2 regions of the Mesorhizobium sp. M0601 genome follow, and region 2 is predicted to be linked to the other one. Evidence: riboswitches for the same ligand, from Rfam matches in the RefSeq annotation. Region 2 holds a riboswitch; the other holds the start of a gene.
The links. Region 2 has a riboswitch for S-adenosylmethionine ahead of NKI41_RS22790 (O-succinylhomoserine sulfhydrylase). Riboswitches for the same ligand answer to the same signal wherever they lie in the genome.
Positions count from the first base shown of each region.

Region 1: another riboswitch for S-adenosylmethionine. It lies ahead of metX (homoserine O-acetyltransferase MetX); the one in region 2 lies ahead of NKI41_RS22790 (O-succinylhomoserine sulfhydrylase).

Region 1 is NZ_JAMYQK010000009.1:127,372-143,198, forward strand. Features, by position in the region: gene NKI41_RS11745 (quinone oxidoreductase family protein) at 1-41, shown strand, start outside; gene NKI41_RS11750 (gamma-glutamylcyclotransferase) at 62-610, opposite strand; gene NKI41_RS11755 (DUF2125 domain-containing protein) at 725-1,726, shown strand; gene NKI41_RS11760 (prephenate/arogenate dehydrogenase family protein) at 1,860-2,795, opposite strand; gene hisC (histidinol-phosphate transaminase) at 2,802-3,911, opposite strand; SAM riboswitch at 4,051-4,128, shown strand; gene metX (homoserine O-acetyltransferase MetX) at 4,205-5,374, shown strand; gene metW (methionine biosynthesis protein MetW) at 5,490-6,104, shown strand; gene NKI41_RS11780 (hypothetical protein) at 6,155-6,376, opposite strand; gene NKI41_RS11785 (hypothetical protein) at 6,375-6,581, shown strand; gene NKI41_RS11790 (DUF1330 domain-containing protein) at 6,667-6,987, opposite strand; gene NKI41_RS11795 (SDR family NAD(P)-dependent oxidoreductase) at 7,223-7,969, shown strand; gene NKI41_RS11800 (RNA polymerase subunit sigma-70) at 8,012-9,037, shown strand; gene NKI41_RS11805 (DUF1194 domain-containing protein) at 9,056-9,862, opposite strand; gene NKI41_RS11810 (ABC transporter ATP-binding protein/permease) at 9,939-11,771, opposite strand; gene NKI41_RS11815 (class I SAM-dependent methyltransferase) at 11,900-12,670, opposite strand; gene gloB (hydroxyacylglutathione hydrolase) at 12,769-13,536, shown strand; gene NKI41_RS11825 (cupin domain-containing protein) at 13,557-13,985, shown strand; gene NKI41_RS11830 (lysoplasmalogenase family protein) at 13,990-14,661, opposite strand; gene yddG (aromatic amino acid exporter YddG) at 14,658-15,545, opposite strand; gene NKI41_RS11840 (DUF3108 domain-containing protein) at 15,588-15,827, opposite strand, start outside.
Region 2 is NZ_JAMYQK010000029.1:3,756-19,582, reverse strand. Features, by position in the region: gene NKI41_RS22850 (DUF952 domain-containing protein) at 1-111, shown strand, start outside; gene NKI41_RS22845 (quinone-dependent dihydroorotate dehydrogenase) at 108-1,184, shown strand; gene NKI41_RS22840 (MATE family efflux transporter) at 1,188-2,612, opposite strand; gene NKI41_RS22835 (histone deacetylase family protein) at 2,663-3,565, shown strand; gene NKI41_RS22830 (DUF6460 domain-containing protein) at 3,570-3,833, opposite strand; tRNA gene NKI41_RS22825 (tRNA-Gly) at 3,965-4,038, shown strand; gene NKI41_RS22820 (LysR family transcriptional regulator) at 4,355-5,344, opposite strand; gene chvE (multiple monosaccharide ABC transporter substrate-binding protein) at 5,662-6,726, shown strand; gene mmsA (multiple monosaccharide ABC transporter ATP-binding protein) at 6,826-8,358, shown strand; gene mmsB (multiple monosaccharide ABC transporter permease) at 8,355-9,647, shown strand; gene araD1 (AraD1 family protein) at 9,839-10,831, shown strand; gene NKI41_RS22795 (2'-deoxycytidine 5'-triphosphate deaminase) at 10,862-11,956, opposite strand; SAM riboswitch at 12,092-12,169, shown strand; gene NKI41_RS22790 (O-succinylhomoserine sulfhydrylase) at 12,240-13,430, shown strand; gene NKI41_RS22785 (ceramide glucosyltransferase) at 13,467-14,618, opposite strand; gene apaG (Co2+/Mg2+ efflux facilitator ApaG/CorD) at 14,846-15,238, shown strand; gene NKI41_RS22775 (Hsp33 family molecular chaperone) at 15,245-15,827, opposite strand, start outside.

The DNA.
Region 1 (15,827 bases), on a different contig from region 2:
TGGATCGCGCCGATCTTGGAAAACAGATTTTCAGGATGTAGCCCGCGTCACGGCACCGAAGCTACGTCGCGATCCGTCTCGTCACGTCTTCCAGCCAGTGGTCGCTTATACCCAGTGCTTCGAGGTGCTCCAGCGTGCTGAGCACGTAATCCTCATTCCTCCCCGACTGGCCGACGGCGCCTCGGACGACGGCCGCCGCCTCGGCCGCGTCGAGCGCGCCGGCATATTGCTCATGGCTGCGGTCGACAACGTAGGCCACGGCCTCCACCGTCTCGCCCCCATTGGTGCCGCGCCTGTCCGTCTCCTCGTTATCGAGGCGAACGCGGAGCACACGTTCGAGATAGACGTTGGTGACCAGCTCGCGTTCGCGCAGATAGGTAATGACCTCGTTGCGCAGCTCGCCTGGAACCCGGAACGCCAGCCCGATGCAGGAGCCTCCGCGGTCGAGGCCGAGCACCAGGCCCGGCCGTTCGCGCGTGCCGCGATGCACGAAAGAATAGACGCAGAGCGAACGGCGGTAGCCATGCAGGCGGGCGCGCCGCGTCTCGACATGTGCGAATCCCGGTCGCCAGATCAGTGAGCCGTAGCCAAAAACCCAAAAATCGCCCATATCGCCAAGCCTGATTGTGACGACCACCTCACCGGTGGTGTTTCAGTCCGTCTACCTGTTGGTGCCGCAAGCGACAGCCCGCCCGTGCCACCCCGCGTTAACGAAAGCCGCAGCATGACGTCAAGTGACGAGCGCCCGCCGCCCAGCCAACGTCGCCGCCTGTTGTGGCTTGCCGCTTTCATCCTCGTGCTGTTCGGCATCTACAGCGCGGGCTGGTTCTACCTGGCGGACCTGGTCGAGAGCGCCACCAAAAAGGCGGTCGCCGATCTCGACGACAAAGGCATCAAGGCCGACTGCGCCAATCTCGCGGTCAGCGGCTATCCCTTCAGCTTCACCGTTTCCTGCGACAGCCTGGCTTACGAGGACGACAGCCGCAACGTCGCGGCATCGACAGGCAAGATCAACGCCGCCACGCAGATCACCCGCCTTCTGTCGCCTGCCGCCGAGCTCAGGGGGCCGCTCAGGACCTCTGTTCCCGGCATGACCCCGCTCTGGATCGACTGGGATGACCTGCGGGCCGACATGAAGCTGTCCTGGCCGCTGCCGAGACGCCTCTCGCTGCAGGCAGAAGGCCTGTCCGGCCAGACCGATCCGGCAGACGACACCGATCCCGTCTCGCTGTTCAGCGCCGGAACCGCCACCGGACAATTGCGCCCAAACGGCCCGGACATCGACTCTGCCGGCAATTTCACCGATCTTGAAATCGACGCAGCGGCCATCGGCGGGCGCGTCTTGCCGCCGCTCGACGGCAGCGGCGACGTCACGCTGAAAAACGGCGTGACACTGATCAAGGCAAATCCGAAGAGCCTGCGCGGCCAGGCGGCCGAAATCCACGAGCTCGATCTGTCGTCCGGAACTGCGCGCATCACCGTTTCCGGACCGCTGTCGGTCGATGACGACGGTCTCATAAATGCCGACCTGACGATCAGGCTCAATGATCCAAAGGCCGTGGCGGCAATCCTCGCCACCGCCATCCCCGAGCAGAAGAAAGAGATCCAGACCGGCTTTGCCGGACTGGCGCTCCTCGGCAACCAGCCGTCGATGCCGCTCAAGATCGTCAGGGGCAAGGCCTCGCTCGGCTTCATCCCGCTCGGCAAGATCAAGCCGCTCGACTAGAGCAATTCCAGGAAAAGTGTGAAACGGTTTTCCGTCCGGAATTGCGCAAAACAAAGAGATAGAGCCGTTCGGCGTTTCTGTGAAACGATGAACCGCTCTAAGCCAGGCTGGCCTGCGATCGGCCTGCCGCGGCTTATCCCTTCGGCGGGTGTTCGACTGCCTGGCGGCCGAAATCCGGTACGTCGATATCCTGGCCGGCCTCGATGATCGAGCGGCGGACGGCGCGGGTGCGGGTGAACAGGTCGAACAGTTTTTCGCCGTCGCCCCAGCGGATCGCCCGCTGCAGCGAGGACAGATCCTCGGAAAACCGCGCCAGCATTTCGAGAATGGCGTCCTTGTTGTGCAGGCAGACGTCGCGCCACATGGTCGGGTCGGACGCCGCGAGACGGGTGAAGTCGCGAAAGCCGGAAGCCGAGTATTTGATGACCTCGGACTTGGTCACCGACTCCAGATCGTCGGCGGTACCGACGATGTTGTAAGCGATGATATGCGGCAGGTGCGAAACGATGGCCAGCGTCATGTCGTGATGCTGCGGGTCCATCGTGTCGATGTTGGAGCCGCAGCGGCGCCAGAATTCCGAGAGCTTTTCCAGTGCTGCGGGATCGGTGCCGGGCAGCGGCGTGAAAATGCACCAGCGGTTCTCGAACAGTTCGGCAAAACCGGCGTCCGGTCCCGATTTTTCGGTGCCGGCCAAAGGATGGCCGGGGATGAAGTGCACGCCATCAGGCACGTGCGGCTGCATCTGCGCGATCACCGACGCCTTGGTCGAGCCGACATCGGTGAGGATGGCGCCCTTCTTCAGCGCCGGCGCGATCTCCGCGGCGACCGTACCGGAAGAACCGACCGGCACCGAAACGATAACCAGATCAGCATCGCGAACCGCCTCTTTCGCATCCGTCGTATAGGTGTCGCCAAGGCCGAGTTGGCTCGCCCGTGCCAGCGTCGCTTCGCTGCGCGTCGAAATCGCGATTTGGCCGGCGAGCCCCTCGCGGCGGATGACGCGGGCCAGCGACGAGCCGATCAGGCCGATGCCGACCAGCGCGATTTTTTCGAACATCGGTGATGTCATGGTGTTCTAGCTTTTCAGGAATGTCGCGAGTGCTGCGACAACGCCGCGATTGGCCTCTTCGGTGCCGATGCTCATGCGCAGCGCGTTGGGAAAACCGTACCCGGAAACGCGCCGCAATATGTAGCCGCGCGCACTGAGGTAGTCGTCGGCGGCCGCCGCCGAATGCTTTTTGTCCTCGGGAAAGTGGATGAGGATGAAATTGCCGACGCTCGGTGTCACCCGCAGCCCGAGCCCGCTTAGTTGCTCGCTCAGCCAGGCTAGCCAGGTCTCGTTGTGCGCGACGCTGCGTTCGATATGGGCGCGGTCGTGGATCGCCGCGATGCCGGCCTCGATTGCCGTTGCATTGACGTTGAAAGGCCCGCGCACGCGGTTGATCGCGTCGATGACGTGCATTGGCGCATACATCCAGCCGATCCGCGCCCCGCCCAGGCCCAATTTGGAGAAAGTGCGGGTCATGACCACGTTTTCCGCGCTGGCCACCAACTCGACGCCGGCTTCATAATCGTTGCGCCGGACATATTCGGCGTAAGCTGCATCCAGCACCAGAAGCACGTTTCGCGGCAGGCCGGCATGCAGGCGGCGCACCTCCTGGAACGGCACGTAGGTGCCGGTTGGATTGTTTGGATTGGCAAGGAAGATGATCCGGGTAGCCGGCGTCACCGCGGCGAGGATCGCATCGATATCGGCGCGTTCATCGGTCTCCTTGACCGTCACCGGGACGGCACCGGCCGACTGTATGTAGATCTTGTAGACCATGAAGCCGTGTTCGGTGATGATGGCTTCGTCGCCGGGCGCGAGGTAGGTCTGCGCCAGCAGGCCCAGAATCTCGTCGGAGCCGTTGGAGCAGACGATGTTCGCCGGGTTGAGCCCGTGCACCTCGGCGATCGCTTCCCTCAGGCGCCTGGCGCTGCCGTCGGGATAGACCGCGAGCTTGTCGGCGACCGCGCGCGCGGCCTCTATCGCCTTTGGCGAAGGGCCGAGCGGGTTCTCGTTCGCCGACAATTTATGGACCTTGGCGACACCTTCAGGCGCCGCGCTCTTGCCGGGCACATAGGCTTCGATGTCCATGATGCCGGCGCGGGGCCTTGGACGTGTCTGATCCGGTGTCTGGCTCATTTCATGAAATCCGTCGAGAGTGCCTCCATCCGGAAGCCGCAGCGGAAATACAAGCCGTGGCCCGGAATGTCGAGGGGCCGGCAATTCGGGATCAAGAACTTGCCGTTGACGAAGCCATGCGCGAGTCATAGAAGAACGGCTACAGTTCCGTGGTGATTTGGCCGGTCGGCTTGCAGCCACGTTAAACAACTTGCTAAAGGGCCGTTTGCATCTTGTAACCGGCTTTGCGAAGGCATGGCCGGTTTTTTGTTGCCCAGACCGGTGGACAACTGAAGGCCGGGCAAGGAGATGTGATGGTCGCTTTGCGCGCGCGAAAAACCAACAACGAGGCCGACCAGCCGTCGAGCCCGGTGTTGCGTTTCGGCGCCGACAAGCCGCTCAAGCTCGACGCCGGCACGCTGCTGTCGCCGTTCCAGATCGCCTACCAGACCTATGGCACGCTCAACGACGCGCGCTCCAACGCCATCCTCGTCTGCCATGCGCTGACCGGCGACCAGCATGTCGCCAACACCAATCCGGTGACCGGCAAGCCGGGCTGGTGGGAAGTGCTGATCGGTCCCGGCAAGATCATCGATACCGACCGTTTCTTCGTCATCTCGTCAAACGTCATCGGCGGCTGTCTCGGCTCCACCGGCCCCGCCTCGACCAATCCCGCCACCGCCAAGCCCTACGGGCTCGACCTGCCGATCATCACCATCCGCGACATGGTGCGGGCGCAGTTGATGCTGGTCGAGCATTTCGGCATCGAACAGCTGTTCAGCGTGCTGGGCGGCTCGATGGGCGGCATGCAGGTGCTGCAATGGGCCTCCAGCTATCCGGAGCGCGTCTTCTCGGCGCTGCCGATCGCCACCGGCGCCCGCCATTCCTCGCAGAACATCGCTTTCCATGAGGTCGGCAGGCAGGCGGTGATGGCCGACCCCGACTGGCATGGCGGCAAATATTTCGAGCATGGCAAGCGGCCGGAAAAGGGGCTGGCGGTGGCGCGCATGGCCGCCCACATCACCTATCTGTCGGAAGCAGCGCTGCACCGCAAGTTCGGCCGCAACCTGCAGGACCGCGAAGCCCTGACCTTCGGTTTCGATGCCGACTTCCAGATCGAGAGCTATCTGCGCCATCAGGGCATGACGTTCGTCGATCGCTTCGATGCCAACTCCTATCTCTACATGACCCGGGCGATGGACTATTTCGATCTCGCCGCCGACCATGGCGGCCGGTTGGCCGATGCCTTCGCCGGCACCAAGACGCGCTTCTGCCTGGTTTCGTTCACTAGCGATTGGCTGTTCCCGACCGAGGAGAGCCGCTCGGTCGTGCACGCGCTGAACGCGGCCGGCGCCTCGGTATCGTTCGTCGAGATCGAGACCGACCGCGGCCACGACGCCTTCCTGCTGGATGAGCCCGAACTGTTCGCCGCCATCAAGGGCTTCATCGCCTCGGCCGCGCGGGCGAGAGGGCTCGGCGCATGACCCCGAAAAGTTGCGGATTGTTCGGATCAGGACCATGTGCCAGGCATCAGCGCATGACCCCGAAAAGTTGCAGGCTTTTCGGATCAGGGTCATGCGTCAGGCAAGAGGCGAACGCATGAGCGTCAACCGCGCCCAGCGCGTCGACCTCGAAGTCGTCGCCGATCTCATCCCGCCGCAGTCGCGGGTGCTGGACGTCGGTTCCGGCGACGGCCTGCTGCTCGAATTGCTGCAGGAGACCAAGAAGGTCGATGGCCGCGGGCTGGAACTGTCGCAGCGCGGCGTCAACGAATGCGTGGCGCGCGGCCTGTCGGTTATTCAAGGCGATGCCGACAAGGATCTCCAATTCTATCCCGACAAGGGTTTCGACTTCGTCGTTCTGTCGCAGACCTTGCAGGCGACCCGCAATCCGAAGCTGGTGCTCGACGAACTGCTCCGGATCGGCAACCGCGCCATCGTCTCATTCCCGAATTTCGGCCACTGGCGGGTGCGCCTTTCGCTGCTCTTCAACGGCCGCATGCCGGTGACCAGGGACCTACCCTATTCCTGGTACGACACGCCCAACATCCATTTCTGCACCATTCGCGACTTCGTCAATCTGTGCGACGAGCTTGGCGCGACGGTGGAAAAGGCAACCGCGCTCGACGCCAACGGCCAGCGGATCGGCTTCTCCATGCCTTGGTGGTTCTGGAACTTTTTCGGCCAGCAAGCGGTATTCCTGCTGAAACGATAGGTTTGACAGGCAGAAGCAACGAACCTCAGACCTGCGCAAGAACCATATTTTCAATTTTCAATCCAATGAAGTTGCCCGGCATTCTTGGTTGCTTTAACAGGTCTCAAACGGGTTGGTTTGGGGGAAGCAATGAAGACGTTAGTATTAGCAACAGCTTTGATGTCGGCCACTTTGATTTCCGGATGCACGACGTCGAAGACCGATTTCCAGAATGGACAAGTCGCGTTGAGCGGCAGCCCGGCGCTGAAACGGCAGGCGATCCAGCGGTGCATGACCAAATTCAAGATGCGGTTCGGCAAGGTTGAAAGGGCAAACCTCGCCGCGCTCATGAACGTCCCGGATGCCGGATTGGAACACACGTTCTGCACGCGATTGATGAACGGCTTCGCGAACGGGAGGATCAACTACTCGGATTACCTGGCTGCATTGTCGCACGGCGACATGTCCAACGCGATCAAGGTGCTGCAGGGGAGGTGAAGCTGCCGATGCAGACGCGATCCAAATTCGGTGCCGCCAGATAGATGGCGGCACCATAGACGCCGGTTGTACCCGATCATTCCCCCTATTCAAGCACGTCCGTGGCCTTGTGCGGGTGCTGGACGCCATCAACGAAGACCACGTCGGACCGGGAATTGCCGGTACGCAGCGGCAATATCTCCTGATAGGCGGGCGAGTCGTACCATGCACGTGCCTGCTGCCGGTTGGGAAACTCGATGACTATGAGATAGCCCGGCCAGGTGTTTTCAACGACTTCCACCTCGCCTCCGTGCACCACGAAGCGGCCGCCAAACGGTTCCAGCGTGGCATCGATCTTGTGCAGGTACTCGACGATCTGCGGCCCCGGCGTGACCTGGCGCATATGGGCGACGGCGTAGGCGGTCATGGCGTAACTCCTTGTGGTCGAAGGCCGGACAACCGGCTTGATGGGAGCAGTTTGCCGAGACGTCGCGCACAGGTCGATTACCCCCGAGGTAATGACACTGAATACAAAACCGACGCGCCGCTGCCGTCAGCTGAAAGATATTTCCGCCTGGCACCGATGATTTCCACCCACCTGCGCTGTCCTTATCGATGAGCGCGCCTGGATGGTCCGGCGGCCGGGAATAGAGAGGTGATCCATGGGATCGTTGCAAAATCAGAATGTCGTCGTCGTCGGAGGCAGCCGTGGTGTCGGCCGCTCCATCGCGGAGGCCGCCCTCAAGGAGAAAGCGACGGTGCTGGCCGTCGCCCGCGGAAAACAGGCCCTGGCGCAATTTGCCTGGGAGGTCTCGGGCGTGAAGACGCTCGCGGCCGATGCTACGATGGACTCCGCCCCGGATAAGGTCTTCGCCGCGCTTGAGCCGGACGTACTGGTGATCTGCGCAGGTGCGCTGGCGCCTTCTGCGCCGGTGCATGAACAGAACTGGAAGGCGTTCTCGGCAAATTGGGACACGGACGTCAAGGCGTCGTTCCTGTTTTGCCGGGCCGCTCTGCGGCGTCCGCTCAAGCCGGGGACCCGGATCGTTCTGATCTCCAGCGGCGCGGCCTTGACCGGCGGACCACCGAACGCCGGCGGCTATGCTGGCGCAAAACGCATGCAGATGTTCCTGGCCGGTCATAGCCAGAAGGAGGCCGACCGGCTTGGCCTCGGCCTGCGCTTCATGGCGCTCGCGCCGATGCGCATCATGCCGGAAACCGGCGTGGGCAAAGCCGGCGTCGACAGCATAGCGGCCTATATGGGCATCCAGCCGGCGGACTTCATCGCCGCCATGACCGACATGCAAACGCCGGCCGATGTCGGACGGGCGGTGGTCGCACTCGCCACCGGCCAGCCGCAAGGCAGTTCCTTCATGGTGAGCGGTAGCGGGCTTGCCCCGGCCGCCTGAGGGGCGCGTAATGCAACGCTCGCTCGTAACCGCAGAAGCCACATGACAAACGGTCAACCACCTCTGCAACCATCACGCCAGCCGATCCTCGATCGGCTGGCCTTCGAGAAGGTCACGGCCGCGCATCGCCGCGAGCTCAAGCTGCATTGTTATCGCATGATGGGTTCGCTGCACGAGGCCGACGACCTCGTCCAGGACACGTTGCTTCGCGCCTGGCGCGCAAGATCGGAGTTCGACGGGCGAGGTTCGGTTCGCGGTTGGCTCTACATGATCGCGACCAACGCTTGCCTCAACGCCATCAAGGCGAGGTCGAGGGCGCGTCGCGTTCTCCGGGAACCCGGACGGCAGCCCTCGCACGGGGCGGCCATAGGCGGGCCCGTAGCCGACATCGCCTGGCTGGAGCCCTACCCCGACGCCGAGCTTCCAGACATTGCCGGCAGCGAGCCAGGTCCGGAAGCCCGTTACGAGAGCCGCGAGGCCGTCCAGCTCGCCTTCGTCGCGGCGATCCAGGATCTGCCGCCCAGGCAGCGCGCCGCGCTGCTGCTTGCCGACGTCCTCGGATGGTCGGCTGTCGAGACGGCGCGTTTGCTGGGCGGATCGACGGCTTCGATCAACAGCGCGTTGCAGCGAGCCCGCGTAACGCTGGCGGCGCGCTATCCTCAGGGACGGCCGGCCAGCCGATCACGGCCCAGCCGCGAAGAAGGCCTGCTGCTCGAACGCTACATGCAGGCCTGGCAGGCCGCCAATCTCGACGGCTTGATCGAGCTGCTGCGTGAGGACGCCATCTACACCATGCCGCCTTGGCTTGAATGGTATCAAGGCCGCGAAGCGATCCGCGGTTTCTTCGAGACCGTCTGGCCGAGGTTTGGCGGCTTCCGCACACTGGCCACCCGCGCCAATGCCCAGCCGGCGGTCGGGGTTTATTCCCGCAGCCACGACGGCCCTGAATGGCGGGCCCATTCCCTGCATGTGTTCGACGCAGCCGAGGGCGGGATCGCTTCCTTGACGATCTTCATAGGGCCGCTCGGGCCATCTCTGTTCCCGGCCTTCGGCCTGCCACCAGCCTAGCTTACCCCTGGGCCAGCCTTATCGGTCAAGTTCCGGGAAATAGGGGTCCGAGAAAAACCTTCGGTCGCGCTCACCTTGCAGGCAGTCGATCGGTGCGTCGATGCGGATCGTCCTCGGATCCACCTTGGGATACTCGATGCCGCTGACCTCGAGGATCAGTTTGCGGCGAGTGGCGGTGGCGAATTCGGAAGCAGCATAGATCGGCAGCACGAACGAGCCCGGCCCGCCGGTAACGCATTCGGCATAATACCGGTCGAGATGGCTGAAAGTGGGTGACGGGCTGATCAGGATCGGCAGCCCGTTGATGACGATGCCCTTCGCCAGCGCCGCATCGCGTGCCGTTGTGACCGGCAAGCCGGTGTTGTTTGGGCCGTCCCCCGAGACGTCGATGACGCGGCGTTTGCCGGTGAAGGCCGTGCCGTTGAAAAGCTCGGCGCCGAAAGCCACAGCACCGGAAATCGAGGTGCCGCGAAAGCTCCTGAACGGGCGGGCCGCGATCTTGTCGGCGAAAGCGTTGGCGCTCTCCTTGCTGTCGACGATCTGCCAGGCAATGACCGCATCGTCGCGGATGGTGCCGGCCCATTCGAAATAGGCGATGGCGATGCGGCCGAAGGTGCCGGCGCGCACGGCGTTGATGAAGTCGGGGTGGCGCAGCGCCGCGACATAGCCGGCGCGCTGCAGGGCAAACTCCCTTTCATCCATCGACTGCGAGATGTCGACGGCCAGCACCAGCTCGACATCGACGGCAATTGCATTGGCCGGCGCGGCCGCAGGTGCCGCCGGGGTGCAGGCAAGGCAGGCGAGCAGGGCGAGAGCGTCAAGCATGGCCGATCGGAACGTTCCCATCTGAAACGATCGCGACAGTTTTTCGCCGCGATCGCGGCGAAATAAAGCTTGCCTTCTATTTCTTTCGGCCGGTCGAGGCGATCGCCGGGGGCGGTTCGATGGCACCTGCCCTGATACGGGCCGGCTTGAGTGGCGGTTGGCCGGCATCCTTGACGATGGTCAACGCCCGCCGGAAGAAGCGGCCATTGTGCTGGCCGCGGCCGATATTGAGGATCGCGGCGTCGGGAAGGCGCTTCTCCAGCATCGACAGCACTTGTCTCAGCGTTGGGCCGTCGAACGCGTCCAGCGCCTCGTCGATGATCACCCATTTCGGCCGTCGCAAGGCCAGCCTGGCAAAGGCCAGCAGACGTTGCTCGTCGTCGCTGAGCTCACGCTCCCAGCGCGCCGAGCGATCGAGCGAGGACGACAGGCGTTGCAGCCCGACATCGGCCAGCACCTCCGAGATCTCGGCATCGCTCGCCTCCGCCGCGCCGTCTGAATGGTTGAGCACCTCGCGCAGCTTGCCGAGCGGGAAATAGGGGGTACGCGGAACAAAGATCGGCGCTTCTCCGGCCGGCATGCCGATCCGTCCGCTGCCCCATGGCCACAGACCGGCAATGGCCCGGAAGAACAGCGTCTTGCCGGCGCCCGGATCTCCGGTGATCATGACCCGGTCGCCGGCGCGGATTTCGACATGCGGCTCGGCAAGCTTGGTGCATCCCTCCGGCGAGGCGACCTCGAGTTTCTCGAAGGTCAGGCTGCCGTCCGGGTTTTCGCCGAACGAAATGCGCCTTTCCGTATGGTGCAGCGCGTCGGTATCGGCAAGCGCGATGCGGAAGTCGGCGACCCGCATCAGCGTAGCGCGCCAATCGGCGATGCCGCCGATATTGTTGATGAACCAGCGCAGCGACGAATGGACCTGGTTGAAAGCGCCGACTGCCATCATCAAGCCGCCAAAGCTGATATCGCCGGCGAAATAGACCGGTGAGGCGACTAGGATCGGCGCGACGACAGTGATCCAGCCATAGGTGTCGGTAACCCAGGAAAGATTGATCTGGGCGCTGTAGATGCGCCGCATGGCGCCCAGCACCATGCCGAGATCGAATTCGAGCCGGCGCCTGGCATCGGCCTCGCCATGCGCCAGCGCGATGGCATCGACATTCTCGTTGACGCGAACCACCGAGGAGCGCAGCTCCGCTTCACGCGTATAGCGATCGTTGTTGAAGCGGATCAACGGTCGCCCGACCAGCCAGCTCAACCAGGAGGCGGTGCCGGCATAAAGGATCGCCGCCCAGACCATGTAGCCGGGTATGGCCAGCGAATGGCCGCCTATGTGGAAGACGAAGCCGGAGGACAGCGACCACAGGACCCCAACGAACGAGGCAAGCAGGATGCAGGACTGCAGTAGGCCGATGCCAAGACCGGTGGAAAGATCGGAGAGATGCCCGGCATCCTGCTGCAGGCGCTGGTCGGGATTGACGCCGATGGCGCCGGCATGGGTCAGCCGGAAGGCACGCGCCGGCCGCATCCATTCGTCGATCAGGTCGAGCGTCAGCGCCTCGCGCAGCTTCAGGCGGAGCATCTGGTCGAGCCAGGTCTGGCCGACATTGAGCACCACAAGCCCGCCGGCGATGCCGGCAAAGACCAGAAGCTGATGCAGGAAAGCCGGCATGTCGCGCCGCGCCAGCGCGTCGTAGAAAGGCTGGTTCCAGCGATTGAGCAGAACCTGCCCGATCGAGCTCGCCACGATGACGGCGACGATGCCGATCGCTGCCCAAAGCAATTGTTTTCGCACCGGCGAGCTGGTCAGCGCTATCTTGATTGTTGCCAGCTGCTCACGCAGGCTGCTGGCTTCGATCGACGTGGCAAGCTTCTGGGCGCTGGCCTCGACATCCGGACGATCATCCATCGGTTAAATCCTTGCATTCGGAGCAATGCCAAACCGGTCATAGGGATCGGCCGCACGGCCTTCAATCGGACAGCAAACCTGATATCGTCAGATAGGCGTGAAAAAGCACGTCTCGGATCACGAACGCGTCATCCTGGCGGTGCCGGGTGTTCGGCCCGCGACAGCCGGCCAAGCGTCGGCGCGCCATGCGGCGAGAGAACCGGCACGAAGACGCGGCGGGACGCGCGCTGGGCAACCGGCACGCCTTGATAGAGCCGCTTCTGCGCCTCGACGACGATAACGCCCGAAAAGATCGGCCAGAAGCGCCGGCCGGCGCGTTCCAGCACATTATGGAACTGCATCATGAAACGTCGCGGCGACGGCGGGAAGAACAGCGCATCGGACCACGCCGCCGGCGTGAAATTCGCTTCGCGCAGCAATTCGGTCAGCTGGCCGCGCGAGAACGGTCGGCCATTGCCGAAAGGCGTATGCTCGAAGCGTGCCCAGACACCGCGCCGGTTGGGCACGACGATGACGACACGGCCGGCCGGCGACAGCACCCGCCAGATCTCGTTCAGCGTCTCGCGCGGGTTCTCGACATGTTCGAGCGAATGGACGAGCAGCATGCGGTCGATGCAGGAATCGACCAGCGGCAGTTCCTCATCGAAGACCAGCGCGGTCGCCGTCGGCCCGGTCGCCGGCCAGACCACCGCGCCCTGTGTTGCCGGCATGAAGGCAAAGACACGCTCGGCATCGCTGCCGAAGCGTTCCAGCCACGGCAAGGTGTAGCCGAGGCCGACCAGCCGCTCGTTGGGCACGACGGCCCATATCGAGGACAGCGCCATGGTGATCGAGCGTTCGGCCAGGCGGCCGAGCGTGGTTGAATAAAACGAACGGAGATCGACAATGTCTGAATGCATGCGCGGAACGGTAGCTTCGAAGCAGTCCAAGTTCAACAAAGGCAGATGACATCGGCTGGCGGGCGCCCTATGTCTGCGGCAATAAAGGGAGAGATGCGATGCCGGTCGAGATCGAACAATTCATGTGCCGCAGCGACAATTTCGGCGTGCTGGTGCATGACCCGAAAAGCGGTCAGACGGCGCTCATCGATGCGCCCGAGGAGGCGCCCATCCTGGCGGCGATCAAGCGCACCGGCTGGACCCCGACGATGATCCTGACCACTCACCACCATCTCGACCACGTCGAGGCCAATCTGGCGCTGAAGGAGCGCTTCAAGCTGCGCATTGTCGGGCCGGAAGCCGAAAAGGCAAAGATTCCCGGCATCGACGAAACTGTCGAGCAAGGCTCGGTCGTCCATCTCGGCGACGAGCGGATCGAGGTCATCGCCACACCCGGCCATACCGCCGGCCATGTCACCTATCATCTGCCGGCGTCGAAAGTGGCATTCGCCGCCGACACGCTGTTTGCGCTCGGCTGTGGGCGGCTGCTCGAATGCAAGCCGCCGGTGATGTACGAATCCCTGAAGAAGCTCGCGGCGCTGCCGGCCGAGACGGTCGTCTATTGCGGCCATGAGTATACGCTGGCCAATGCCCGTTTCGCGCTCACCGTCGACCCGACCAATTCGGCGCTGAAAGAGCGTGCCGCCAAGGTCGAGGCGCTGCGCGCCGACGGCAAGCCGACGCTGCCGACGACGATCGGCGAGGAACTGTCGACCAATCCGTTCCTGCGCTGGCACGATCCGGCGATCCGCAGGCATCTCGGCCTGGAGAAGGCCTCCGACGCCGAAGTGTTCGCCGAGATCCGCAAGCGCAAGGACAATTTCTGAGCGCGCCAGGAGCTAGGGTCATGACCAGTTCCGCCGAAATCATCGCCCTGCTCGGCCTGAAGCCGCATCCGGAAGGCGGCTGGTATGCCGAGACCTTTCGCGACGGCACGGCAGGCACGCGCGGGCATTCGACGGCGATCTATTTCCTCCTCGAGAAGGACCAATTGTCGGCCTGGCACCGGGTCAAGGACGCGGCCGAGGTCTGGCATTTCTATGACGGTGCGCCGCTGGCGCTGTCGATACACCGAGAAGGCGGTCCCGTCATCGAGGAGGTCCTCGGTACGGCGCTTGCCGCGGGCGAGCGGCCGCAGATCGTCGTGCCGGCAGGCTGGTGGCAGTCGGCACGCAGCCTCGGCGAATGGACCCTGGTCGGCTGCACCGTGGCGCCGGGTTTCGATTTCTCCGCCTTCGAACTCGCCGAACCAGGCTGGCTGCCGGGAACGCCCTAGGCACCTAGCCCAGCAGCAAACCCAGCGTGATCGCCAGCTGGCCGGCATAATACAGCGCCCAGACCCCATGGCGCACCCAAATGCGGTGCGCCGAGATGGCGGGCAGCAGGAACTTTTCCGCGGCGTGCAGCCCGTCGGACAGCATGAGCAGGATGACGCCGCCGACGACCCAGACGCTGTTCAGGGTGAGCGCCGCAATGCCCATGCCAAGCAGCGCCGCGGCATGGATGCCAATCGGCAAACGCAAGGCCGGGCCGGTGCGGCGCCAGAGCGCGAAAATCATCGCCAGCGCCAACACGGCCATCGCCAGGGCAATAATTCCTCGCCACGGTTCGGCCGAGAGCAGCCCGAGGCCGCTGCCGGCGCGCAGGAACAGCACGACGTAAAGCACATGCGCGGCAAGAAAACTGGCCGTGCCGCCAAGAAATGCCTTCTCGCCGTCGCGCGACAGGAAGGCGTCGCCGACGGCACTGACGCCCAGCGCGGCGACGAGCAGCCATGGGCCGCCCTGCTGCGCGACCAGCACCGCCAGCATCGCCACCGGCAATGTCCTTGCCGCCGACCGCGAAAGGCGCGGCGGCATGCCGAGGCTGAACGCGTAAATCACCGCCGCCGCCAGCGAAAATACCAGCGTCGCATTGGCATTGGCATCGATGCCGCCGGGAAACGGCATCATGCGTTTGCCTCGCTCGTGGCCCTCTTGCGCAGGAACAGCGATTTCGCCGCCAGTGCCGCGCCGCCGGTGATCAGCACGCAGGCGGCGAGGATGCGCCATGACGGCTCGGCGAAGCCGGCGGCGATCAGCACCAGGGTGGACAGCAGCGGCGCGGCATAGCTCGCCGCCCCCAGCACCTGGATGTTGCCGCGCTTGACGCCGATGTCCCAGGCATAGAACGCCGCCCCCACCGGCATTAGACCTAGGCCGAGCACGGCCAGCCACTGGCCGGCGCCGTTGGGCAGCACCGTTTCTTCCAGCAACAGATGGCAGACCAGCGAAAGTGCCGCGGTGGCGGCGCAGAACCAGGTGACGATGCTGGTCGGCACCGACGGGAAGCGCCGCGACAACAGCGAATAGGACGACCACAGCACCGCGCAGACGCCGGCCATTGCATAGCCGAAGGCATAACGCGCATCGAAGGCAAGCCCGCCGCCCTTGGTGACGATCAGGACCGTGCCGGCAAGGCCGAGCAGCGCGCCGGCGACGTGGTTCCAGGCCAGCCGCTCGCCCGGCATCAGCGCCGACCCCAGCACGATCAGCAGCGGCCACAGATAGGCGATCAGGCTGGCCTCGACGGCCGGCGCATTGCGCAGCGCGGTGAAATAGAAGAAGTGGTAGCCGAACAGGCCGGCAATGCCGATCGCCCAAACCTGGCGCGGTATCTTCGCGGCGCCATCAGCTGCCGGCATGAACAGCCGGGCAACCAGCCCGACACAGGTGCCGATCGTGAAGGTGATTGCCGAAAGCAGGAACGGCGGCACGGCGCCCGAAGCATCCGTAAGCAGCGCCAGCAGCGCCCACATGGCGACCGCGGAGAAGCCGATCAGTGTTGCGCGCGCCATACCGGTCGCCCCCTGCCCATCGTTGGCGGCGCACCGTCACGCCTATTCGTTTGCTTCGAACCGCTCCGCACTGATCGTCAACGGGCCGATTTGCGTGCTGACCGTGGCGCGGATCGGCGCATATACGCCGCTTTGGCCGACCGGTGCAAACGTCACCATGATGCGGCTGCGTTTCTTCAGGTAGTTCAGCGCCTTGCGGTTCTTGCGGTAACCGGCCACCGGCTCGAAGCCCAGCCTGCAGGTGACCGTATCGCCCTTGTAGCCGGCCACCGAGATCGACCC
Region 2 (15,827 bases):
CTGTTCCCGCATCTCTATGGCGGGCTCGGCCTCGATGCGATCGTTTCGGTGCAGGCATTGCCGCTCGGCGCTGACGGCCGGCATGAATTCCCGGCGCTGGAGGCCGAATGAGCGCGTTCGACCGGATCGGCCAGAAACTGCTGTTCACGCTCGATCCGGAAACCGCGCATGGGCTGTCGATTGCCGCGCTGCGATGCGGGCTGCCGGTCGCCGGTCGTCCGCCGCAGGACAACAGGTTAAAGGTCAGCCGTTGCGGGCTGGATTTCCCGAACCCGCTCGGCATGGCCGCGGGTTACGACAAGAATGCTGAAGTGCCGGACGCGCTGCTCGGCCTCGGCTTCGGCTTCGCCGAGGTCGGCACGATCACGCCGCTGCCGCAGACGGGCAATCCGAAGCCGCGCATCTTCCGGCTGCCTTCGGACGGGGCGGTGATCAACCGGCTGGGCTTCAACAATGAAGGCCACGCCGCCGCAGAGAAGCGTCTTGCCGCCCGAAAAGGCCGCCCCGGCATCATCGGCATCAACATCGGCGCCAACAAGGACAGCGCCGACCGCGTCAGTGATTATGAGCGCGGCGTGATCCGGTTCGCGCGATACGCCGGCTATCTGACAATCAATATCTCCTCGCCGAACACGCCGGGCCTGCGCAATATGCAGGCGCGCGAACAGCTTGGCGAGCTCCTGTCGCGGGTCATGGCCGCGCGTGCGGCGGCACCGGCAAAACCGCCCGTGTTCCTCAAGATCGCGCCGGATCTGGTCGAGGCCGAGCTTGAGGACATCGCTGCCGAGATCAGCGACAAGCAAATGGACGGCGTCATCGTCTCCAACACAACGATCGCGCGAGCCGGCCTGAGCAGCGCCGGCCTTGCCGGCGAGACCGGCGGGCTTTCGGGGAAACCCTTGTTCGAGCGCTCGACTATCGTGCTGGCAAGGATGCGAAAACTGCTTGGCCCGGATCCTACTATCATCGGCGTCGGCGGCGTCGATTCCGCCGAGACGGCGCTGGAAAAGATCCGTGCCGGCGCCGATCTCGTCCAGCTCTATACCGGCATGATCTATGCCGGGCCCGCGCTGCCGGGGCGCATTCTTTCCGGCATGGCCCGTTTCATGGACAATCAAGGGCTGAAGTCGCTGTGCGAGCTTCGCGACAGCCGCCTCGATCACTGGGCGGCGAAACCGCTTTAGCGATCAGTTAAAGGCTGTGCGCACCCGCAGCCGCAATATGGCGAGCAGGCTGAAGCCGCGTACCAGCAGGAAGACATGCAACGCCGCCCACAAGCCGTGATTACCGAAGGCCGGCGCCAGGATCAGCAGCGCGGCGCTGAACGCCAGGAATGACAACAGCATCATGTTGCGCATGTCGCGCGACCATGTTGCGCCGATGAAGACACCGTCCATCTGGAAAGCCAGCACGCCGCTGAGCGCGGTGAACGCCGCCCAGGGCAGGTAGATGTCGGCAATGGCGCGGACGTCCGTCGAGGTCGTGATCAGGGCGATCAGATCCGTGCCCTCCAGCAGGAAGAAGAGCGTCGCCGCGCCGGCCAGACCGAGCCCCCAAAGCAGCGTCAGACGCACCGCCTGATCAAACGCCGTGGCGGCACGGGCGCCGATGGCGCGCCCGGCGAGCTGTTCGGCAGCGGTGGCGAAACCATCGAGGAAATAGCCGGCAACCAGGAAGAGGTTCATCAGCACGGCGTTGGCGGCCAGCGTCAGAGTGCCGAATTGTGCGCCCTGGCGCGTGAACAGCGCGAAGGCGGCGAGCAGCGAAAAGGAGCGGATCATGATATCGCGATTGAGCGACATCATGCGCAGGAATGCCGGCAGATCGAGGACGCGGTGGCGCGGCAGCCTGGGCGCCGCCCAAAAGCGCCGGCCGACAATGGCGAGACCAAGCAGCATGGCGACGAATTCGCCGGTGACCGTTGCCCAGGCAACGCCGGCAACGCCCCAGCCGAGCTCCAGGCCAAGCAGGAAGCAGAGGACGATGTTGATGCCGTTCAGCATCAACTGCAGCATCAGCCCGAGCCCGCCCTCGCCGCGCCCAAGCACGTAACCGAGGATGGCGTAATTGATCAGCGAGAACGGTGCCGCGAGCATCCTGATGCGGATATAGACGTCCATCGCCGCGCTGACGCGCGGTTCGGCGCCTATGAACCATTGCCCGGCGGTGGAGACCAGCGGCGCAAGCGCGGCAAGCACGACGCCGGCGACGACCGCGATCAGCACGGCGCGCCAGAACACCGCCTGCTCCTCCAGCGCATCGCCGCGCCCGAAGGCCTGGGCGACGAGGCCGGTGGTGCCGGAGCGCAGGAAATTGAAGGTGGTGAAGACGACATCGAAGATCAGGGCGCCGGCCGCCAGGCCGCCGAGAAGGGCGGCGTCGCCGAACTGCCCAACCACCGCCGTGTCGACAATTCCGAGCAGCGGCGTCGTCAGATAGGCAAGCGTCATCGGCACGGCGATGGCGAGCACCGAGCGGTTGGTGACGACGAAGGCCCCGGCTTCGGTGGCGTGGGCTTCGGTGGGTAAAGCCTGCTCCAAACGCGTGTTGCTTCCTGTTGCGGCTTGATCGGCCAGCCGATGTGCCCCAGTTTGCGGACCTCGCGCAACCATCCACCCCGTTATGGTCAACCGAAATCCGCCTCTGGCGCACCGGCCGCCCCATGCCCTTGCAGATCGTTCATCATCCCGACTATGACGCCGGCTTCGCCGTCAACCACCGCTTCCCGATGAGCAAATATCCGCTGCTGATGGATGCGTTGCGGGCACGCGGCCTGGCACGTCCCGAAGCGCTCAACAAGCCGGAGGCGGCGCGGCCATCATGGCTGAAGCTTGCCCACGCGGCAGACTATGTCGACCAGGTGCTTGCCTGCAAAGTGCCGGTGGCGATCGAGCGCGAGATCGGCTTTCCCGTCGGACCGCGGGTTTCGCTGAGGGCGCAGCTCGCAACGGCCGGCACGGTGCTGGCGGCGCGGCTGGCGTTGCTGAACGGCATCGCCTGCAACACCGCCGGCGGCAGCCATCATGCACGGCGCGCGCAAGGCGCCGGCTTCTGCACCTTCAACGACGTAGCCGTTGCCGCGCTGGTGCTCCTCGCCGAAGCTGCTGTCCAAAACATCCTGGTCGTCGACCTCGACGTGCATCAGGGCGACGGCACGGCGGATATCCTGAACGACGAGCCGCGCGTGTTTACCTTCTCCATGCATGGCGACCGCAACTACCCCGCGCGCAAGATCGCCTCCGATCTCGATGTCGCCCTGCCCGACGACGCCGGCGATGCAGCCTATCTGGAGCGGCTGGACGCCATCCTGCCGGAGCTGTCGGCGCGAAGGCGCTGGGACCTCGTCTTCTACAATGCCGGCGTCGATGTCCATGTCGAGGACCGGCTCGGCAGGTTGTCGCTCACGGATGACGGGCTGCGCGCCCGCGACGATATGGTGATCCGCCATTTCCGCACGCTTGGCATACCGGTATGCGGCGTTATCGGCGGCGGCTATTCGACGGATGTCGCAGCACTTGCTGCACGGCATGCCATCCTGTTCGAGGTGGCGGCGGGCTACGCCTGAAAATTCACTTCCGGTAGTTAGCGATCCTGAGCAGGATGAAGGCCGGCACGACGATCGCGGCACCGAGCAGGATGTAGCCGAGAAAGCGGTCGATGGCGTGGAAGCCCAAATTCCACAGGTCGATGAAGAATTTGCGAATGCCATAAAGCACATCCATCGGCGACCAGCCGAAGGCATTCATGACCAGCCCGACGAGGAACGACACCACAAGCAGCTTCAGGATCACCCGGAGCGGCGTATCGCCGAGAAAGCGGTTCAGTGCGGACAAGCCTGTCTCCACAGTCGGGTGCCGCGATTCGGGCACATGCCTAGAAATACGCAGTTGATAGCCCTGCATCAAGCCGAGCCCTCAAACCGGATTGCGCATCGGCGCCGGGCCATGATATCGGAGGAACCAGCGCGGGTATGATGTAATGGTAGCTTGTCAGCTTCCCAAGCTGAACGCGCGGGTTCGATTCCCGCTACCCGCTCCAGCTCTTGCCCCCCGGTGCATTGCACTTGTTCTGGCCAAGCTGAAAACCAGCGGATTTATAGGCAGTTTTACAGCCCGGGCTGGCCGTCTTTCATCTGTTTGGCCGATGTGCCAGTTCGTGGAATATCTCACATTGAGGGTCGGCGGGGCCTCGAATGACCCCAACCGGAAAGTCTACCCTTGGTCCGCTGGCTTCTGCTGGCGGGCCTTTTTTGAGCATCAGGCAGTAGTGGCCGACGTGCATCGGCGCCGCTGCTGGCGGGCCTGTCTGGTCGTCTGGCCGGCCACGGGATGCGCTCCGCTTGCCGCTCCAGCCCTTATCCCACCTCCCGCAGAATAAAGTCGTGCAGCATCTTGGCTGCCGGTGACAGCGCGCGGTTCTTCACCGTGATCAGGCTGTAGGGCCTGACCTCGATGTCGAATTCAGTCTGGACAACATCGATGGCGCCGGCCAGGCCTTCGGGGTTCTGGATGAACTTCGCGACCTGGATCGAAACCGGCGCAATGGCGTCGGATTGCGCGACCATGACCAGAGTCAATAGCAGCGAGCTGGTGTTGAGGATGCGGTCCGGCAGCGCGATGTTGCGGTTCAAAAAGTTGCTTTCCATCGCCTGGCGCAGCGGCGAGCCGCCCGACTGGAAAACCCAGTCATAGGCGGCGGTGTCTTCCAGCCGCACCGCCTTGCCCTTGGTCAGCGGGTGGCCGCGGCGCACGATCAGGCAGGCTTTCTCGACGCCGATGACGCGCGCTTCGAACAGCCGCGGATTGAGGTCGTCGGGGATGCGGGCGATGATGAAATCGTGGCGCGAGGCGATCAGCTCGCGTGCCAGGACGTTCGAGGTCTCGACCTGCATGGTGATTTCGATGCGCGGATAAAGGCGCCGGATCTCGCGGATCGCCGGCACCGCCAGCTCGATCGCCGGTGCTGTCACCGCGCCCAGGAATACCGAGCCGCCCTTGCCCGCCTTGAGCTCGAAAATCTCGCGGTCGACCTCACGCATCTCGAGCAGGATCGATCGCGCGCGCCGTGCCAACGCCTTGCCATAGGGTGTCAGCGTGATGCCGCGCGGCAGCCTTTCGCAGAGCTTGACGTCGAGCACGGCCTCCATCTCGGCGATCATGCGCGAGGCCGCCGGCTGCGAGATGTTCATGACCTGGGCCGCGGCGCTCACTCGGCTGTGCTCGTCGAGGGCTGCGATCATACGCATGTGACGCAGGCTCAAGCCGCTGCGCAGCAAGGTTCCGCCATCACCCGGGATTTCATCGTAACTGGCTGATATTCCGCCAGGATTTCGCAGCGCTGCCATGATTCTTCCCTACTCTTACGCCCGGCGCCCTGGCAGGATCCGGCAGCGTCGTCACTAGCCTAAGCCATATCAGTCTCGATATAGCAACCATCAAAGATCGCATTTGACAGTTATGGCAAAGCGACACACCCTTCGCGCGTCCTGAGGCTTGACGGTCGGTGACGAGGGAAAACTCGTATCGATTGAAACCAGAGTCTCGGGGCCGATTGGGAGGATACCGGAGATCGATTGACGGCAGCGGCGCGTTTGGCGCTCCTGCACGATTGCGCGGCCCACGAAACCCAAGGGTACGCGTCCATCAACCAGGGAGAGTTAATGTGAAGATTATCAAGACACTGGCCGCCGTCGCGGCCCTAGGCATCGCGGCCATGACGCTGCCGGCGCAGGCGGGCGAAGGCCTGATCGGCGTGCTGATGCCCACCAAGACCTCGCAGCGCTGGATCAACGACGGCGACGCCGTCAAGTCCCAGCTCGAGGCTCTGGGCTACACTGTCGACCTGCAGTACGCGCAGGACGACATTCCGAACCAGCTCAGCCAGCTGGAAAACGAAATCACCAAGGGCCCGAAGGCGCTGATCATCGCTTCGATCGACGGCACCACGATGGGCGATGCGTTGCAGAAGGCGAATGACGCCGGCGTTGTCGTCGTCGCTTACGACCGCCTGATCAAGAAGACGCCAAATGTCGACTACTACACCACCTTCGACAATTTCGGCGTCGGCGTCATCCAGGCCAAATCGCTGCTCAAGGGTCTCGGTTATCCCGAGAAGAAGGGCCCGTTCAACATCGAGCTGTTCGGCGGTTCGCCGGACGACAACAATGCGTTCTTCTTCTATAACGGCGCCATGTCGGTTCTTCAGCCGCTGATCGACGACAAGACCCTCGTCGTGAAGTCCGGCCAGATGGGCATGGACAAGGTCGGCACGCTGCGCTGGCTGGCGGCAACCGCCCAGGCCCGCATGGACAATCTGCTCTCCGCCAACTACTCGGACGGCAGCCGCGTCGATGGCGTGCTCTCGCCCTATGACGGCCTGTCGCGCGGCATCATCGCTTCGCTGCGCGCCGTAGGCTACGGCACCGCCGATCAGCCATGGCCGATCGTCACCGGACAGGACGCCGAGACCGCTTCGGTCAAGGCGATCATCGCCGGCGAACAGTATTCGACCGTGTTCAAGGACACCCGCGAACTCGCCAAGGCGACGGTCGAACTCGTCGACAAGGTGCTCTCGGGCGGCAAGCCGGAAGGCCTCGACACCACGACCTACAACAACGACGTCAAGGTCGTTCCCTCGATCCTGTTGACACCGCACGACGTCGACAAGTCGAACTATCAGGCCCTGGTGGTCGATTCCGGCTACATCAAGGCCGAAGAGCTGAAGTAATCGCGGTTACAAAGCCTGGGGTCCTGCGCAGGCAGGGCCCCTTTTCGTTGGCGAGCCAGCCCGGTATTGTTTGCGGACCTCGCAGGAGTGGTATTCTCAATGGCATCGACGATTTTGGAGATGTGCGACATCACCAAGACGTTTCCCGGCGTCAAGGCGCTGTCGAACGTCAAGCTCATGGTCGAGGAAGGCGAGATCCATGCCGTGGTCGGCGAGAACGGCGCTGGCAAGTCGACGCTGATGAAGGTGCTGTCGGGTGTGTATCCGTCCGGCACCTATGACGGCCAGATCATCTATCGCGGCGATGAGTGCCATTTCAAAGGCATCCATGACAGCGAGCGCAAGGGCATCGTCATCATCCACCAGGAGCTTGCGCTGGTGCCGATGCTGTCGATCGCCGAAAACATCTTTCTCGGCAACGAGCACGCCAGATACGGCGTCATCGACTGGAATGCCAATGAGGCGCGCACCAGCGCCCTGCTCAAGAAGGTCGGCCTCAAGGAAGACCCCAACACGCTGATCACCAATATCGGCGTCGGCAAGCAGCAGCTGGTCGAGATCGCCAAGGCGCTCAGCAAGGAAGTGAAGTTGCTCATTCTCGATGAGCCGACCGCGAGCCTGTCCGAAAAGGACAGCCAGGCGCTGCTCGATCTGCTGCTCGAATTCAAGCGGCAAGGCATCACTTCGATCCTGATCTCGCACAAGCTCAACGAGGTGAACCGGGTCGCCGACAAGGTCACCATCATCCGTGACGGGCGGACTATCGAGACGCTGGCCAAGAAGGACATCTCGGAGGACCGCATCATTACCTCGATGGTCGGCCGTTCGCTCGACGACCGCTATCCGCCGCGCGAGCCGAAGATCGGCGAGACCGTTCTCGAAGTGAAAAACTGGTCGGTCTACCACCCCATCCATGCCGAGCGGCAGGTCATCAAGGGTATCAACCTCAACGCCCGCAAGGGCGAAGTGGTCGGCATTGCCGGGCTCATGGGTGCCGGCCGGACCGAGTTTGCCATGAGCCTGTTCGGCCGGTCCTATGGCCGTCGCATCACCGGCGAGGTGTTCCTCAACGGCAAGCCGATCGACGTCTCTTCGGTGAGCAAGGCGGTGGAACACGGCATCGCCTACGTTACCGAGGACCGCAAGACCTACGGTCTCAACCTGATCGACCACATCAAACACAACATCACGCTGGCCAACCTGCCCGGCGTGTCGCGCCACGGCGTGATCGACGATTTGCGCGAGCTTTCGGTCGCCAACGATTATCGCGGCAGGACCAATATCCGCGCCTCGAGCGTCTACCAGATGACCGGCAACCTTTCTGGCGGCAATCAGCAGAAGGTGGTGCTCTCGAAATGGCTGTTCGCCAATCCGGAAGTGCTGATCCTCGACGAGCCGACACGCGGTATCGACGTCGGCGCCAAGTATGAAATCTATACGATCATCGCGCGTCTCGCCTCCGAGGGTAAGGCAATCATCGTCATCTCGTCGGAAATGCCCGAACTGCTCGGCATCACCGACCGCATCTACGTCATGAACGAAGGACGCATCGTCGGCGAAATGGCGGCAAGCGACGCCAGCCAGGAAAAGATAATGCGCGCCATCGTCCGCGGAGAAGGAAAAGCATCATGAGCACCGAAAGCGCTCCCGGGCCGCAGACCGGCGTTGCCCAGGATCTACAACAGGGACCTCGCATTGCCGTCTCGGCGCTGGTCACCAACCTGCGCGAATACGGGTTGGTGCTGGCGTTGATCGCAATCATGGTGTTCTTCCAGTTCACCACGTCCGGAACGCTGTTCAAGCCGGTGAACCTCAGCAATCTCGTACAGCAGAACAGCTTCATCATCGTGATGGCGCTGGGCATGCTTCTGGTGATCGTTTCGGGTCACATCGATCTCAGCGTCGGCTCCGTCGCCGGCTTCATCGGCGCACTGGCGGCGATGATGATGGTCATCTGGCCGCTTGGCCCATTGAGCAATCCGCTGGTGGTGTCGATCATCTGCCTGATCGTCGGTGGTGCGATCGGCGCGGCACAAGGCTACTGGATTGCCTATCACCGAATACCGAGCTTTATCGTCACGCTGGCGGGCATGCTGATCTTCCGCGGCATCTGCCAGGCGCTGCTGGGTGGCGGGTCTTCCGTAGGGCCGCTTCCCGTCGGCTTCAAGGCGCTCAGTTCCGGCTTCATTCCGGACCTGATCGGCCCGTTGACGCTGATACCGCCAACCGTGAACGCCGCCGGCAAAACCATTGTCGGCAGCGGCCTGACGCTGCACCTGACGACGATCGTGATCGGCCTCGTCGCCGTGCTCGCCTATGCCTATTTCGGCCTCAGGGCACGGCGCACCCGCGAGAAGCATGGCTACGAAGCCGAGCCCTTCTCGCTGTTCGTCGTCAAGACCCTGGTGATCAGCGCGCTGGCGCTGTTTCTCGTCTACCAATTCGCCACCTATAGGGGCCTCCCCATCGTTCTCATGGTGATGGGCGTGCTGATCGCGTTGTTCGTCTTCGTTACCAAACGCATGACGATCGGCCGTCGCATCTATGCGATGGGCGGCAATGCCAAGGCAGCCCAGCTATCGGGCATCAAGACCGAACGGCTGACGTTGATGGTGTTCATCAATATGGGCGTGCTGTCGGCACTCGGCGGCCTGATTATCGCAGCGCGCCTGGGGCAGGCTGTGCCGGCGGCCGGCCTCGGCAGCGAGCTCGACGTCATCGCCGCGGTGTTCATCGGTGGCGCTTCGGCGATGGGCGGCGTCGGCCAGGTGATCGGCGCGGTGGTCGGCGGCTTCATCATGGGCGTCATGAACAACGGCATGTCGATCATGGGCGTCAATGTCGATTGGCAGCAGGTGGTCAAAGGCCTGGTGCTGCTCGGCGCCGTCGTCTTCGACGTCTACAACAAGAACAAGGCTTGAGAGGCAACCAGGAGGCATACGGGTCACATCGCGACGCTGCCGGGCGGCGCAAAGAAGTCCCCCCGAGGGACCTGATCCGCGAGCGCAATCCGGACGAAGAATTTCAACCGAGGCGCGGACAGGGTCCGGGCCGCGCAGGGTAGGGTTTGCCGAGAAAGGGCAGGCCAGCCCACAATTCAGAGAGGGTTACCATGCTGATCTCACAAATCCTCGACGACGCCGAGACGATCCGCGTCGTTGCCCGCAACGGCGGCAAGACCCGCGTCATCAACGGCGCCCGCAGCGTCTATTCGCTGGCGATGGAAGCCGCGCGTACCGGCAGCGGGCTTGTCGCCCTGATCGAGCGCAAGGGCTTCGGCGAAACCGTCGATCTCGACGCAGCCTATAAGAAGGGCCGGCTGCTGTCGCCGATCAACCATCCCGATCCGGCGCATCTCCATCTCACCGGCACTGGGCTGACGCATCTCGGCTCCGCCGCGACCCGCGATTCCATGCACAAGAAGCTCAGCACGGACGGCGAGGAACAGCTGACCGATTCCATGAAGATGTTCCGCATGGGGCTTGAGGGCGGCAAGCCGGCGAAGGGCCAGATCGGCGTGCAGCCGGAATGGTTCTACAAGGGCAACGGCACCATGGCGGTGGCGCCCGGTGCGGCGCTTATGTCGCCCGCCTTCGCCCAGGATGCCGGCGAGGAGCCGGAAATCGCCGGTATCTATGTGATCGGCGACGACGGCGCCCCGTTCCGCGTCGGCTTCACGCTGTCTAACGAGTTTTCCGACCATGTCACCGAGCGTGTGAACTATCTCTTCCTTGCCCATTCCAAGCTGCGCAATGCTTCGTTCGGGCCGGAGATCCTGATCGGCGATCTGCCGTCCGATATCCGCGGCACTTCGCGCATCCTGCGCGACGGCAAGCTGCTTTGGGAAAAGCCGTTCCTGTCGGGCGAGGCGAACATGTCGCACACCATTGGCAATCTCGAGCATCACCACTTCAAATACTCAGCCTTCCGCCAGCCGGGCGACGTGCATGTGCACATGTTCGGCACGGCGACGCTGTCCTTTGCCGACGGCGTCAGGACCGAGGCCGGTGACGTATTCGAAATCGAGGCGCAGGATTTCGGCCTGCCACTGCGCAACCCGCTTGAAATCGAGCAGCCGGTGAAGGTCGCCGTGAAGGCACTTTGAGCCGGGCGTAGCCCGGAAGTGAGAGGAAGGTCAGCGCGCGGCGCGGAAATGCTTGGACAGTTTCAGGCCCTGTGCCTGATAGTTCGAGCCGAGATCAGTGCCGTAGAGCGCCCGCGGCCGTTTCAGCATGTGCTCATAGACCAACCGTCCGACGATCTGGCCGTGGTCGAGGATGAACGGCACTTCGTGGCTGCGTACCTCGAGCACCGCCCGGCTGCCGGTGCCGCCCGACGCCGAATGGCCGAAACCCGGGTCGAAGAAACCGGCATAATGGACGCGGAACTCGCCGACCAGCGGATCGAAGGGCGTCATTTCGGCGGCGTAGAGCGGCGGCACATGCACCGCCTCGCGCGACACCAGAATATAGAATTCGTCCGGATCGAGCACCAGCTCGCCGGCACCGCTCTTGTAGAGCGGCTCCCAGAAATCGACGACATCCTGCGCGGCGCGCTTGTCGACGTCGACGAGGCCGGTGTGGTGCTTGCCGCGATAGCCGACCAGCCCGTCCTTGTCGCCGTCGAGGTCGATCGATAGCGCGATGCCCCCGCCTGAGATGTTGGGTGGTTCGGTGGCGACCAACATTTCGGCGCGGTGCAACTCGTGCAACTCGTTTTCCGACAAGAGCGCATTGCCGGTGCGGAACCTGATCTGCGACAGCCGCGAGCCGGTCCGCACGACGATCGGGAAAGTGCGCGGGCTGACCTCCAGGTAGAGCGGGCCTTCATAGCCGGCGGCGATCTTGTCGAACTCGTGGCCGCGGTCGGTCATTACCCGAGTGAAGATATCGAGCCGTCCGGTCGAGCTTTTCGGGTTGGCGGAGGCGGAAATATGGGCGGGCAGCGCCAGGCTTTCGAGCAGCGGCACGATGTAGACGCAGCCGGTTTCCAGCACAGCACCTTCGGCGAGGTTGATCTCGTGCAGCTTCAGCCGGTCGAGCTTGTCGGCAACCCTGTGGTCCGGGCCGGGCAAGAAGGAAGCACGCACCCGCCAGGCCTTGTCGCCGAGCCTGAGGTCAAGGCTGGCCGGCTGGATCTGATCGGCATCGAGCGTGCGCGGCGATTTCAGCGCGCCCGTCTGGAACAGCGCGGAAATATCCTGATCGGGAAGAATGCCTGTCTGCCGCAAGGGTCTGGCTCCGTTCGAACGCCGGGCGAGGTCTTGTTCTGTCGCAGGTCCGACCGTAGACGCCTTTGGCACCTGCTTGGTACAACCCTCTTAATCATGCCGGCAATTGACGCAAGCGTGGCGCGGGTCTAAAGCTCGTTATCCCGTGGTGATTTGGCCGGTCGGCTTGCAGCCACGTTAAACAAGTCGCTAAAGGACCGTCGGGCCGCAAGGCCATATGGACCGGTTGCGACTTTCGCGACCGGTTTTTTGTTGTTTGGACCAATTTTGGTGTTTGGATGGAATGATGACCAAGAAGCGCGACTGGAAGCCTCAGACCGCACTCGTGCATGCCGGAACGCTGCGTTCCCGCTTCGGCGAGACCTCCGAGGCGATGTATCTCACCCAAGGCTATGTCTACGAGACGGCGCAAGCGGCGGAGGCCCGCTTCAAGGGCGAGGAGCCGGGCTTCATCTATTCGCGCTATGCCAATCCGACGGTCGACATGTTTGAAAAACGCATGTGCGCGCTGGAAGGAGCCGAAGACGCGCGCGCCACGGCATCCGGCATGGCGGCGGTGACGGCAGCACTGCTGTGCAGCGCCAAGGCGGGCGACCATATCGTGGCGGCGCGCGCGCTGTTCGGCTCCTGCCGCTGGGTGGTCGAGACGCTGGCGCCGAAATACGGCATTGAGGCAACGCTGGTCGACGGCACCGACATCGCCAATTGGGAAAAGGCGGTCAAGCCGAACACCAAACTGTTCTTCCTGGAAAGCCCGACCAATCCTACGCTGGAAGTGATCGACATTGCCGCCGTCGCGGCACTTGCCAATTCGATCGGCGCCAGGCTGATCGTCGATAATGTGTTCGCCACGCCCTTGCAGCAGAAACCCCTGCAGCTCGGCGCCCACATCGTCGTCTATTCGGCCACGAAGCATATTGACGGCCAGGGGCGCTGTCTTGGCGGCATCGTTCTGTCGGACAAGAAATGGATCGACGAGAACCTGCATGACTATTTCCGCCACACCGGCCCAAGCCTCTCGCCCTTCAATGCCTGGACGCTGCTGAAAGGCCTGGAGACGCTGCCGCTACGCGTACGCCAGCAGACGGAAAGTGCCGGCCGCATCGCGGATTTCCTGGCCGAGCGCCCGCAAATCGCCCGTGTCATCTATCCTGGCCGTGCCGACCACCCGCAAGCGGCCGTGGTCAAGAAGCAGATGTCGGGTGGCTCGACGCTGATCTGCCTCGATGTGAAGGGCGGCAAGCAGGCGGCCTTTGCCTTCCAGAACGCACTCGACGTCGTGCTCATTTCCAACAATCTCGGCGACGCCAAGAGCCTGATCACCCATCCGGCGACGACGACGCACAAGAACTTGACCGATGAGGCCCGCGCCGAGCTCGGCATCGGACCGGGAACACTCAGGCTGTCAGTTGGCCTTGAGGACGCCGACGACCTGCTCGAAGACATCGAGCAGGCACTGAGAGTTGCCGGATAAGGGCTGGCCGAACAGAGGCGAGCGGGGACGCGCCGATCAGGCGCCGGACGGGGTCTCTTCCAGCTCCGCGACGGCCTTGGTCTGGATAGTCATCACATTGCCGCGCCAGTCGACGGCGCCGCTCAGCCATCCGCGCGCCCAAATGGCGGGAAGCATCAGGTCTCGCGCCATCATCGCCGGGATGGTGCGCAGCGACAGCTGCCATCCCTTGGCCGAGGCCAAGGCGCATTCCGGCAGGTAGGCCGCAACCAGCACGGCGATGGCGGTTGCCGGCAGGCTGACGCCGGCGTCAGCCGCCGCGATCAGCGCAAGCACCAGCGGCGGCGCCGCGCCGATCAGGATCTCGGGGGCGAAGAACAGCGCGAAGGTGACGCGGCGCAGCCGCGCCCAGCGCGCCTGCCGCGACCAGATCTCGCCAAGCGTGCGCCGGCCGAGCGGCTGTTCGAAGGGCGAGGCGACAAGATTGACCCGCAGTCCGAGCCCGTTGACCAGCTTGGTCGCGGCGGCGTCCTCGGCGATCTCGGCGGCAAGCGCGCGGATGCCGCCATTGGCGTCGAGCATCGGCTTGTTCCACAACATGCTCTTGCCCTGCGCGAAGCCGAGGCCGAGCGCCTCTCCAGCGTACTGCCAGCGTGCCTGCAGCGTGTTGAGAAAGGCGCATTCGACCTCCCCCCAGAAACTGTCCGGCCGTGAGCCGATCGGCGTCGAGCAGACGAGGCCAGTGCCATGCCGCCATGCCGCCATCAGCTGCTGGACGTAGTCGCTCGGCATAAGCACATTGGAATCGGCAAGGATGACCCAGCGATAATGCGCCGCTTCCCAACCCTTCACGCAATTGTTGAGTTTTGGATTGCCGCTGATGCGGTCGTCACCGACTAGAAGGCGGGCGCGAATAGCTGGAAAGCGCGCCATTGCGGCGGTGATCGGCTTGACCACCGGGTCGTCGGCATGGGCAACGCAGAAGATGAGTTCGTAGCGCGGCCAGTCGAGTGAGAAGGCGCGCTCCAGCGTCTCTTCGGCAAACGGCTCGATGCCGCGTGCCGGGATGACGATCGATACCGGCGGCGCGTTGGCGGGCGGTGCGATCCTGGCTGGTCGCTTCAGCTTCAGCGAAGCTAACAGGATGCTGGCGAGATTTGAAAGAAGGAGGGCTATGGAAAGGAGGGCGGCTGCGAATGTCGGTTCCATCGAGATCTGGTCACTCCAGAAGTGCCGGCCGCATGACGGCCGTTTTCAACAATTCGACAGAACGCTGAGTCGCCCGGCACAAGCCTGCACACCATCATCGTCATGTGTCACTTAAATGACATTGTTTTTCGGCACCTGCGCTCGAGTCGGGCAAGGAGATGACGCGCATCGTTGATCAAACTGCGCTGAGCGTCGAAAGTTCCATCTACATTGCTTTGGAGCAGTTTATGTACAGCGCCGTCACCCGCAACATCGAAGTGCAGGTCAGGCCGTTCTATCTGGAGGATCACTCCGACCCGCCGCAAAACCGCTATGTCTGGGGATATCAGGTGACCATCGACAATCAGTCGGATGAGTTCGTGCAGCTTCTGTCGCGCTACTGGCACATTACCGACGGCACCGGCAAGGTCGAGGAAGTGCGCGGCCCCGGGGTCGTCGGCGAGCAACCCGGACTCAACCCCGGCGACAGCTATCAGTATACGTCTGGATGCCCGCTCTCGACGCCGTCCGGCATCATGGTCGGGCACTACACCATGCGCAACAAACGGGGCGAGACGTTCGACGTCGCCATCCCCGCCTTCTCGCTCGACTTGCCGGGAATGCGGCGCACCGTCAATTGACGGCCGTCATCCGGCCGCTGCAAACTCCGCCGGGTCGAAGTCATATTGCTTCGAGCAGAATTCGCAGGCGACGTGAATGCTGCCATCCTCGGTGCTGTCCCTGATCTCCTCGGCGGAAAAGCCTTCGAGGATGCCGTGGATCTTCTCCCTCGAGCATGAGCACTGGTCGGCGACCGGCACCCCGCCGAACACGCGGACGCCATGCTCGTGGAAAAGCCGGTAAAGCAGCCGTTCGGCGCCGATCGTCGGATCGATCAGCTCGGTCGGTTCAATAGTACCAAGCAGCGCCAGCAGCTCCTGCCAGGAATTGTCGGTCGGGTCGTGGATTTCCTCACGCGGATCGCCATCGCCACCGGGAAGGTCGGGTACGCGCATGCGCTCCGCCGACTGCGGCAGGAATTGTGCCAGCAGGCCACCGGCCCGCCATTGCTCGCGGGCACCGCCGACGCCGGGCGTCAGAAGCTTGGCAACCGAAAGCCGGAGGTCGGTCGGAATCTGCTCAGACTGGCGGAAATAAGTGCGTGCGGCATCTTCCAGTGTGACGCCGTCGAGCTGGACGATGCCCTGGTAGCGTTGTGTGTGGGCGCCC